2 regions of the Propionibacterium sp. genome follow, and region 1 is predicted to be linked to the other one. Evidence: riboswitches for the same ligand, from Rfam matches in the RefSeq annotation. Region 1 holds a riboswitch; the other holds the start of a gene.
The links. A riboswitch is a leader RNA that binds a small molecule or an ion and turns the genes downstream of it on or off. The one in region 1 is predicted to bind FMN.

Region 1 (5,008 bases):
AGTCCCCGGGCGTGGGCGGCCATGAAGTTGATCTGCTCATCAGTGACGGGGGCTGCGGCACAGATCAGGTCGCCCTCGTTCTCACGATCCTCGTTGTCGCTGACAAGCACGATGCGTCCCAGGCGCAGGTCGGCGATCACAGCTTCGACTCCCTGGCGGGCCAAGCCGGAATCGTCGCGATCGGCTGATTCCAGGTGGCTCAATTGCTTGTCAGGCATGGTTTCCTCTCGTCGGTGCGCCCAGCATCTGGGCAAATGATGTATGTCTTGAGCTGTTGGCGGAGCCAGACGCGCCGAGCAGGGCCTCCACGTACTTGCCAAGGATGTCGGCCTCCAGATTCACCGTGTCGCCGCGACGCCGGCTTCCGAGCGTGGTGCGCTCTGCGGTGTGCGGGATCACGGCAGCCTCGAAACTGCCGGCACCGAGCCTGGCCACCGTGAGGCTCACGCCGTCCACCGTCACGGAGCCCTTCTGCACCAGATGCCGGGTGAATTGCTGGTCGGCGTGCACCGCGAACCAGACTGCATTCGCGTCGGTGCGCAGCGCGCTCACCACGCCTGTCGTGTCCACGTGCCCTGTGACGAAGTGGCCGCCGAAGCGACCGTCTGCGGGCATCGCGCGTTCCAGGTTGACCCGTTCCCCCGCTCTGACCAGCCGCAGCGCCGAGCAGGCCATCGTCTCGGGTGAGACATCGGCGCAGAAGCTGTCCGGTGCGAGGCGAGTGACGGTGAGGCAGACCCCGTTGACGCAGATCGAGTCGCCCACTGCGGCATCGTCAACCACGAGCGGTCCGCCGATCTCGAGCTCGGTGGCTTGTCCGGTGCGACGTACCGCCCGGACGGTCCCCACTTCTTCGACTATGCCTGTGAACACTGGAGCACCTCGCTCTCCCACAGCAGGTCCTCACCGAGCCGGGTGAGCTGCGGCGGGCCGATCTGGAAGGCCGAGCTGGGATCGCTGACACCGATTCCCGCGACAGGCGACGGGGCGTCGGCGCCACCGAACAGCTTCGGGGCGAGATAGGCCTGGATCTTGTTGACGATGCCCGCGTGCAGCGCGGACCAGTTGAGCCGGGCGCCGCCCTCGAGCACCACGGAGTCGATGCCGCGGGCACCCAGCGCGGTGCACAGCGCCCGCAGATCGACGTGTCCCTCGCTGGTGGGAAGCACCATCACCTCGCAGCCTGCCTGGCGGTATCCCTCGGCCCTAGCGGTGTCGGTGCTGCAGGTGGCAAGCAGTGTTGGCGTGTGGTGCGCGGTGCGCACGACAGCGGCGTCCATGGGGGTGCGCAGCCGGGTGTCGCAGATGATGCGCAGTGGGCTGTGGCTGCCGGGCAGGCGGCAGGTGAGGTGCGGATCGTCGGCGAGCACGGTGCCGACGCCCACCATGATCGCGGCCCACCGGTGGCGATCCTGCTGAACACGCTCACGGGACTGTTCGCCACTGACCCAGCGAGAGGCTCCGGTGCGGGTGGCGATCTTGCCGTCCAGGGTCATCGCGTACTTCATCACCACGAGGGGACGTCCGGTGGTGATGAAATGGAGGAAGGGCTCATTGAGCGCCGCACACTCCTGGGTGAGCACGCCTGTGGCGACGGCGATGCCGTGAGCGCGCAGTGCGGCCACGCCCCTGCCGGCCACCAGTGGATTGGGGTCGAGGCACCCGACCACCACCCGGGTGATGCCTGCCGCGATGAGCGCATCGGTGCACGGCGGGGTCTTGCCGGTGTGGCAGCAGGGCTCCAGGGTCACATAGATCGTCGCGCCATGGGGATCGTCTGCGCATGCCGCCAGCGCATTGCGTTCTGCGTGCGGGCCACCGAAGTACTCGTGGCCGCCACGCCCGATGATCACGCCGTGATGCACCACGACGGCGCCGACCAGTGGATTGGGGTTGACCCTGCCCAGGCCGATCTGGGCGCAGGAGAGCGCCGCGCGCATGAATTGTTCGTCTGACACCAGAACTCCCGGATTGCAATACCTGAATTCGTCGATGACTTCGGGTATTGGGTTCTGGTGCCGAATTGATCATGCACGATGACCGGAACAATTCCAGTCGATTCAGCAATGGATTTTGCACCACCACTGCACCGCGCAGTGCGAAAAAGAATTCGACACGTCTTCTTCCATCCAGACTTTACTGTCGGTTCCGGAATTGCACCGGATCATGCGCAGAAGCGCTCGCGGACTGTACCGCCGATCGGGAATTTCACCCTGCCCCGAAGACGTTGCTGTTCAGTTTTTTCCTGAGTTCCCACCGTTCAGCTTCGTGAAACTCAGATCTCGGGGCACACTGTACGCCCCCAAGGGCGCCAGGCTGCCGCGGTCCCAGCAGGGTGCAGGAGAGGGATGACCCCACCCCTGCACCCGCCGGAGTCAGCGGATCAACTCGCGCATGGCGCGAATCAGGTCAGCGTGTTCAGCGCGCGACAGAACCCTCGGTGTAGTCGGCGTCCTTGTCCTCGGCCCATGCGAACAGGGCGCGGATCTGCTTGCCGGTGGCCTCGATCGGATGGGCCTCGCCCTCGGCGCGCAGCTTCTTGAACTCGGGGGCACCAGCAGCCTGGTCGTCCATGAAGTTCTTGGCGAAGGTGCCGTCCTGGATGTCGGAGAGAACAGCCTTCATGTTCTTCTTGACGTTCTCGTCGATCACGCGCGGGCCCGACACGTAGTCGCCGTACTCGGCGGTGTCGGAGCAGGACCAGCGCTGCTTGGAGATGCCACCCTCGTTGATGAGGTCGACGATCATCTTCATCTCGTGACAGACCTCGAAGTAGGCCATCTCGGGCTGGTAGCCCGCCTCGACGAGCACCTCGAAGCCGGTCTCGATGAGCTTGGACAGGCCGCCGCACAGCACGTCCTGCTCGCCGAACAGATCAGTCTCGGTCTCCTCGCGGAAGCTGGTCTTGATGGCGCCGGCGCGCAGGCCGCCGATCGCCTTGGCGTAGGAGAGCACCAGTGGCCAGGCCTGGCCGGAGGCGTCCTGCTCCACACAGACCAGCACCGGGACCCCACGCCCCGCCTCGAACTCGCGGCGCACGACATGGCCTGGCCCCTTCGGGGCAACCATGATGACGTCGTGGTCGGACGAGGGCTTGATGTATCCGTAGTGGATGTTGAAACCGTGGGCGAACAGCAGGGCCGCACCGGGCTTCAGATTGGGCTCGATGGAGTCCTTGTAGACCTGTGCCTGCACTTGGTCAGGGGCGAGGATGGTGACGACGTCACCATCCTTGACGGCGTCCTCGACGGACTTCACGGTCAGGCCGGCTTCCTTGGCCTGAGCGATCGAATGGGATCCCTCACGCAGGCCCACGACGACGTTCACGCCGCTGTCGCGCAGATTGAGTGCGTGCGCGTGACCCTGCGAGCCGTAGCCGATGACCGCAACGGTCTTCGACTGGATGATCGACAGATCGGCGTCGTCCTCGTGGAACATTTCTGCTGCCATTACTTCTCCTGATTGTTGTTGTTGTTGCGAGTCGCGGGTTGTTCAGGACGAATGCCTGGCCAGAGCCGGACGATTCTTCTCGTTGATGCTCTTGCTGCCTCGCCCCAGGGCAACCCGCCCCGACTGCACCAACTCGATGATGCCGTACGGGGTGAGCATGGTGGTGAGTGCCTCGATCTTCGCCTGGCCCCCGGTGGCCTCGATGGTCACCGACTCCGGGCTCACGTCAACCGCGTGTGCCCGGAAGAGATTGGTGATGTCGATCACCGCGGCCCGCGTGTGGTCGGTGCATCGCACCTTGACCAGCAGCAGCTCGTGGTTGATGGCATCGTCGTCCAGCTCAACGATCTTGTAGACCTCGATGAGCTTGTTGAGCTGCTTGACGACCTGTTCGACCACGCTCTCGTCCTCGAGAGACATCACGATGGTCATCCTGGAGACTTCTGGGCGTTCCGTGGTGCCGACGGCCAGCGAGTCGATGTTGAATCCGCGCCGCGAGATGAGTCCCGCCACCCTGGCCAGCACGCCGGGGCGGTTGCTCACCAGGACGCTGAGCGTATGGCTGCTCACAGCTCCTCCTCGTGCCACTGAGGCGCCATGCCACGGGCGATCATGATCTCGTCGTTGCTGGTGCCTGCCGCGACCATCGGCCAGACCATGGCGTCCTTCTCACAGACGAACTCCATCACGACGGGTTTGTCGGTGATGGCCGACGCCTTGTCCAGCACCTCGGTGACCTCCTCAGGTGTGCGGGCTCGAAGCCCCACGCAACCCATCGCTTCGGCCAGCTTCGGGAAGTCCGGCACGAGATCGGTGTCGAGATCGGTCTGGGAGTAGCGCTGGTTGTAGAACAGCGACTGCCACTGGCGGACCATGCCGAGGGTGTTGTTGTTGATCACGGCGATCTTCACCGGAATGTGATTCAGCGCGCAGGTGGTGAGTTCCTGGTTGGTCATCTGGAAGCAGCCGTCGCCGTCGATTCCGACCACCACTTGGTCGGGGCAGCCCACCTGGGCGCCCATCGCGGCCGGCACGCAGTAGCCCATCGTGCCGGCGCCACCCGAGGTGAGCCAGTGCGCAGGGTGCTCCAACGGCAGGAAGTGCGCCGACCACATCTGGTGCTGGCCCACGCCTGTGACATAGATGGCATCCGGCCCGAAGTGCTCGCCGATCCGCGAGATCACCTTCTGCGGACTCAACAGGCCGTTCTGGGGCTCCTCCCAGCCTGCCGGATAGCGCATCTTGAGGTCGATGACGTAGTCACGCCAGGCGGAGATGTCGGCCATCCTGTGGTCCTTGAGGCGGCCGGTCAGGCCGCTGAGCACCTTCCGGGCGTCGCCGACGATCGGCACGTCCGCATTGCGGTTCTTGCCGATCTCGGCGGGGTCGATGTCGGCGTGCACCACGGTGGCCCGGGGCGCGAAGGAGTCGAGCTTTCCGGTGACGCGGTCGTCGAAGCGCATGCCCACCGCGATGAGCACATCGGCGCGCTGGATGGCTCCGACAGCGGCGACCGTGCCGTGCATGCCGGGCATGCCGAGGTTCAGCTCGCTGGACT
Region 2 (5,008 bases), on a different contig from region 1:
CCCAGAAGTCGATCGAGATCATGTCGAAGCGGGACGATCTGCTGGTGGGTGCGGGGACTGTCATCACGGCCCGTCAGGTGGACCTGGCTGTCCATGCCGGTGCCCGCTTCATCGTGAGCCCGGGCTACAACCAAGAAGTGGTGGACGAATCTCGTGCACAGGGAGTTCCGGTGCTGCCGGGCGTCGTGACCGGAACAGAGATCATGGCAGCTCTCAATGACGGGGTCATCGTGATGAAGTTCTTCCCGGCGGGAACATTCGGTGGCCCGGCGACTGTCAAGGCCCTCTCCGCGCCTTTCCCGCAGGTGTCGTTCATCCCCACCGGTGGGGTGAATCTGGACAATCTTGCAGAATATCTCTCGCTGCCCTGTGTTCCGGCTGTTGGAGGCTCGTGGATGGTGCCTGCGAAGATGGTTGATGGCGGTAAGTTCGATGCCGTTAGGGAACTGACTGCGGCTGCGGTTCGGGCCGTCTCAGATCTCACATGAGATATGACCCAGTAGATGTCATCGAGAGAGGACTTCCATGACGGCAGGAATCACCTTGCGGCCATCCGAAAACAGTGCGTTCGACGCCGTAGCCCTGGGCGAGGTGATGCTTCGTCTGGATCCTGGTGAGACCCGGATTCGCACCGCCCGCACTTTCCACGCCTGGGAGGGCGGCGGCGAGTACAACGTGGTCCGCGGCCTGCACAAGGTCTTCGGACTGAAGTCGACAGTGCTCACCGCGTTCGTCGACAACGAGGTCGGTCACCTCGTGGAGGACTTCATCGAAACTGGCGGCGTCGACACCTCCTATGTCTCCTGGGTTCCCAGTGACGGTGTGGGACGCACCTCCCGCAATGGCCTCAACTTCACCGAGCGCGGCTTCGGCGTGCGCGGCTCCGTCGGTGCCTCCGACCGTGGCCACACTGCCATCTCGCAGGCCAAGGCTTCCGACTTCGATCTCAAGGGGCTCTTCGCCGACCAGGGGGTGCGCTGGCTGCACACCGGTGGCATCTATGCGGCGCTGTCCGAACAGAGTGCACAGACCTGCATCGACGTCGTCAAGGCGGCGCACGAGAACGGCACCATCGTCTCCTACGACCTCAACTACCGTCCGAGCCTGTGGAAGGCGATCGGTGGCAAGCCCCGCGCGCAGGAGGTCAACCGCGAAATCGCCCCTTATGTCGACGTCATGATCGGCAATGAAGAGGACTTCACGGCAGCCCTCGGCTTCGAGGTGGAGGGCGTGGACGAGAACCTCACCGAGCTGCCCATCGACAAGTTCGGCGCCATGATCTCCCGGGTCGCCGCCAGCTACCCGAACTTCAAGGTCATCGCGACCACCCTGCGCGGTGTGCGCTCGGCATCCTCCAATGACTGGAGTGCACTGGCCTGGAGCGCCCAGGACGGTCTCGTGCAGGCTCAGCAGCGCGTGGCGATGGAGATCTTCGATCGCGTCGGCGGCGGTGACTCGTTCGCGTCCGGCCTGGTCTACGGACTGCTGGCCGAGGAACCCCTGCAGACCTGCGTGAACCTGGCGGCCGCACACGGCGCGCTGGCCATGACCACACCTGGCGACACTTCCATGGCGTCCAAGGCTGAGGTCTACAAGCTCGCAGGCGGCGGAAACGCGCGCGTCGATCGCTGATTCAGCTGATATTCGCACCCGGCGGGAGCCAGGAAGCGGCAGCACGAAGAGCCGGTGTTCGAGATGGGGGCACCGGCTCTTTGCTGCCCACATCCAGGGAGAACCCATGACGTTGCGCCTGTCGTGGCGTGCCTCTCGAGGGCGACAGTCGCCCAGGGCGATACATTGAATTGCTTGCCGAAGAACTTTCGGCATTCGACCACTTGAGGCGACGCCGCCACGGCGCGCCGGCGTGAAAGGCGGCCGACGGGTGACCCAGGTCGAAAGAGCTGCAGCGCACAACGCGCGCTGGCGATGGATCGGCCTGATCGTCCTAGCCCTGGCTCTGTTCATGGCCTCCATGGACAACACCATTCTCAATGTGGCGCTGCCCACGCTCGCCCGTGACCTGAGAGCAACCAATGACGCTCTGCAGTGGACGGTCGATGCCTATCAGGTGACCTATGCCGGCTTTCTGCTGCTGGCGGGAAATCTCGTGGACCGATGGGGACGTACCCGCACCTTCATCGCCGGCGTGATCGCCTTCGGTCTGTGCTCACTGGCAGCCGGCCTGTCGGTGAACACCGGAATGCTCATTGCGGCACGTGCGTGCACCGGTGTCGGTGCCGCCCTGCTGACCCCCTCGACGCTGGCCCTCATCTCGGTGCTTTTCCGCAAGCCCACCGAACGCACCACGGCCTTCGCCATCTGGTCCGGGGCGAACGGGGCCGGAGCTGCTGTGGGGCCGCTGCTGTCGGGTGCGCTGCTGGCGCACTTCCGGTGGGGTTCGATCTTCCTCATCAATGTGCCGGTGGCGGCATTGTGCCTGATCGGCACGCTCATCTTCATCCCGCATGTCATCCCCGAACGCGCGGACGAGAAGCTCGACTGGCTGGGCACCGGTCTGTCGATCGGCGGGCTCTCGGTGCTGTGCTGGTCGGTCATCTCCGCGCCGGGTCTGGGGGTCGGGTCGCCGGCGGTGATCGTGGCCTTCCTCGGCGGGATCGCGATGATCGTCTTCTTCGTCTGGTGGCAGGGCAAGGTCGAGTCGCCGATTCTGCGTCTGAGCCTGTTCGAACATCGCACCTTTGCCGTGTCGGTGTGCGTCTCGGGGCTGGTCACCGGAGGCGGCGCCGGTGCCCTGTTCGTGCTCACCCAGCTGCTCCAATACGTGCTCGGTTTCACGCCCTGGCAGTCCGGCCTGGCGATCATGCCGGTTGCGGCGATGATGCTGACCGGCGCCGTGGCCGCACCTCTCGCACTGCGCCACTTCGGCATCAAACGGGCGGTGATGGCGGGGCTGCTGTGCGTGACGGCCGGTTTCGCCTGGCTTGCCCTGGTTCCCAACGAGACCTCGTATCCGTCGCTGCTGCCTGGGGCACTGCTGTTCGGGCTCGGGGCCGGCGTGCTCATGCCCGCAGCCACCCAGGCGGTGATGGATTCGCTGCCCTCGGAGTCCGAGGGTGCGGGTTCTGCCACCAACAGCGCACTCATGCAGGTGGGCAGCGCCATGGGCGTCGCCGTCGTCGGCTCGCTGCTCGCCGCGCGCTACCGGGGCGCCATGGAAACCCACCAACTCGTCGAGGCGCTCGACCCGCAGACCCGGTCGGGCGTGCTCAGCTCGGTGGCCCAGGCGGTCGATCTGGCCCAGGAACCCCAGTACGCGGGACTGCTGCCACTGATCAGGGAGGGCTATGTCGATGGCATGAGGATCGGTCTCGGCGTGAGCGCTCTGGCGGTGGCCTGCGCGACGATCGCGGTGGGGATCTTCTTCCCCGCCCATCCGGAGCGTCCCCACAACACGGCGGACGACTGAGGCCGTGGAGACCTTCCGGGCTATCATTGACCTCGTTGTTCAGCGTGCCCGGGGTCGGTGAGAATCCGAGCCGGCGGTGACAGTCCGCGAACCCGAACCCACTCGTGGGGGAGGGCTGAACCGGTGAAATTCCGGTACCGACGGTGAAAGTCCGGATGGGAGAGCACGTGAGGTAGTGCATGACGGAGCAATGCTCGTCCGGTTGAATCGGGTGGGCATTGATCCGAGCCGCCACCTTGGCCCCGGTCACCGCAGACGTGGGAGGGGTGAAGACACCGAATGAGCCGGATTCGCGGACGGCAACGGCCGGTTCCGTTGCCCATCCGCATTCTCGCACCGATGACGCTCGGGGCGGTGGTGCTGGCCATCTGGCAACTGCTCGCGACATCGGGCCGAATTCCGGCTGCACTGCTCCCCACACCGCACTCCGTCGGGGTGCGCCTGGTTCAGGATCTCGCCCAAAGAACTCTGCTCGGCCCCACCGCGGTGACGGTCGGGGAGGCGGTGCTCGGCTGCATGGTCGCCACCGTCGTGGCTCTGCCGTTGGGCTATCTGATCGCCGGCTCCCACCTGGCGCAGGCCGCGCTGTTCCCCTATCTGGCCGCGTCACAGGCCATACCTGCCGTGGCGCTGGCCCCGCTGCTGGTCATCTGGGTGGGCTACGGGCTGATCCCCATCGCCTTGTTGTGCTCGTTGATCGTCTTCTTCCCCCTGGTGCTGTCCACCGTGCTCGGCATCCGTGGCATCGACCCGGATGTGGTGGAGGCAGCCCAGCTGGACGGTGCCTCGGGTTGGAGCATGGTGTGGGCCATCGAAGCCCCGCTGGCCCGGCCCGTGTTGCTCACCGGAATCCGGAACGGCTTCACCCTTTCCATCACGGGCGCCGTCGTCGGCGAATTCGTGATGGGCGGGAAGGGCCTGGGCATGGTCGTCTCGGGGGAGCCGCCCGCGGCCGGCACCCCCGGGGGGGTGGGCCCCCACCTCGGGCGGGGGGGGGTGGCCGGCGCCAGGCCCTCGGCCCTCGTCCTGGTGGAGCACCTCACCGACCCCTATCGCCTGCCACGCAGGCGCAATCAGAAGTTCCCGGACGACACCGGGGACGAACAACCTCTGCTCACCGCAGGGGCCCAGCTGGGACACCCCACCAGAATTGAGGAATTGGTCGCATGACACACATGCAGCGCACGACACGATCACACGGCAGCCGGCCGGCATTCGTGCTGGTGGCACTGGTCGCAGTGCTTGCCCTGATCACAGGCTGTTCCGCCTCAGGCTCGTCGAGTTCGGCCTCCAGCACACCCGGCAAGGCCATCACCGTGGGGCTCACCTATACCCCTGACATCCAGTTCGCGCCCTTCTATGTCGGGGTCGAGAAGGGCTTCTTCGCGCAGGAGGGGCTGTCGGTGAATCTGCGTCACCACGGCGCCTCCGAATCGCTGACCGGCGCACTGCAGGCCGGCCAGGAGGACCTCGTCTACGCCGGTGGTGACGAGATGATGGTCGCCCGTTCCCAGGGCATCGACGTGGTCAACTTCGCGACCATGTACCAGACATACCCAGCAGAACTCATCGTTCCCGAGG

Region 2: another riboswitch for FMN. It lies ahead of ABF648_RS08815 (ABC transporter permease); the one in region 1 lies ahead of ribD (bifunctional diaminohydroxyphosphoribosylaminopyrimidine deaminase/5-amino-6-(5-phosphoribosylamino)uracil reductase RibD).

The regions. Positions count from the first base shown of each region.
Region 1 is NZ_JBDNTB010000042.1:9,699-14,706, reverse strand. It holds gene ribA (GTP cyclohydrolase II) at 1-164, opposite strand, end outside; gene ABF648_RS08435 (riboflavin synthase) at 211-873, opposite strand; gene ribD (bifunctional diaminohydroxyphosphoribosylaminopyrimidine deaminase/5-amino-6-(5-phosphoribosylamino)uracil reductase RibD) at 858-1,958, opposite strand; FMN riboswitch at 2,114-2,230, opposite strand; partial or broken gene ilvC (ketol-acid reductoisomerase) at 2,419-3,465, opposite strand; gene ilvN (acetolactate synthase small subunit) at 3,493-4,020, opposite strand; gene ABF648_RS08415 (acetolactate synthase large subunit) at 4,017-5,008, opposite strand, start outside.
Region 2 is NZ_JBDNTB010000045.1:12,476-17,483, forward strand. It holds gene ABF648_RS08800 (bifunctional 4-hydroxy-2-oxoglutarate aldolase/2-dehydro-3-deoxy-phosphogluconate aldolase) at 1-488, shown strand, start outside; gene ABF648_RS08805 (sugar kinase) at 526-1,632, shown strand; gene ABF648_RS08810 (MFS transporter) at 1,883-3,427, shown strand; FMN riboswitch at 3,468-3,598, shown strand; gene ABF648_RS08815 (ABC transporter permease) at 3,767-4,597, shown strand; gene ABF648_RS08820 (ABC transporter substrate-binding protein) at 4,594-5,008, shown strand, end outside.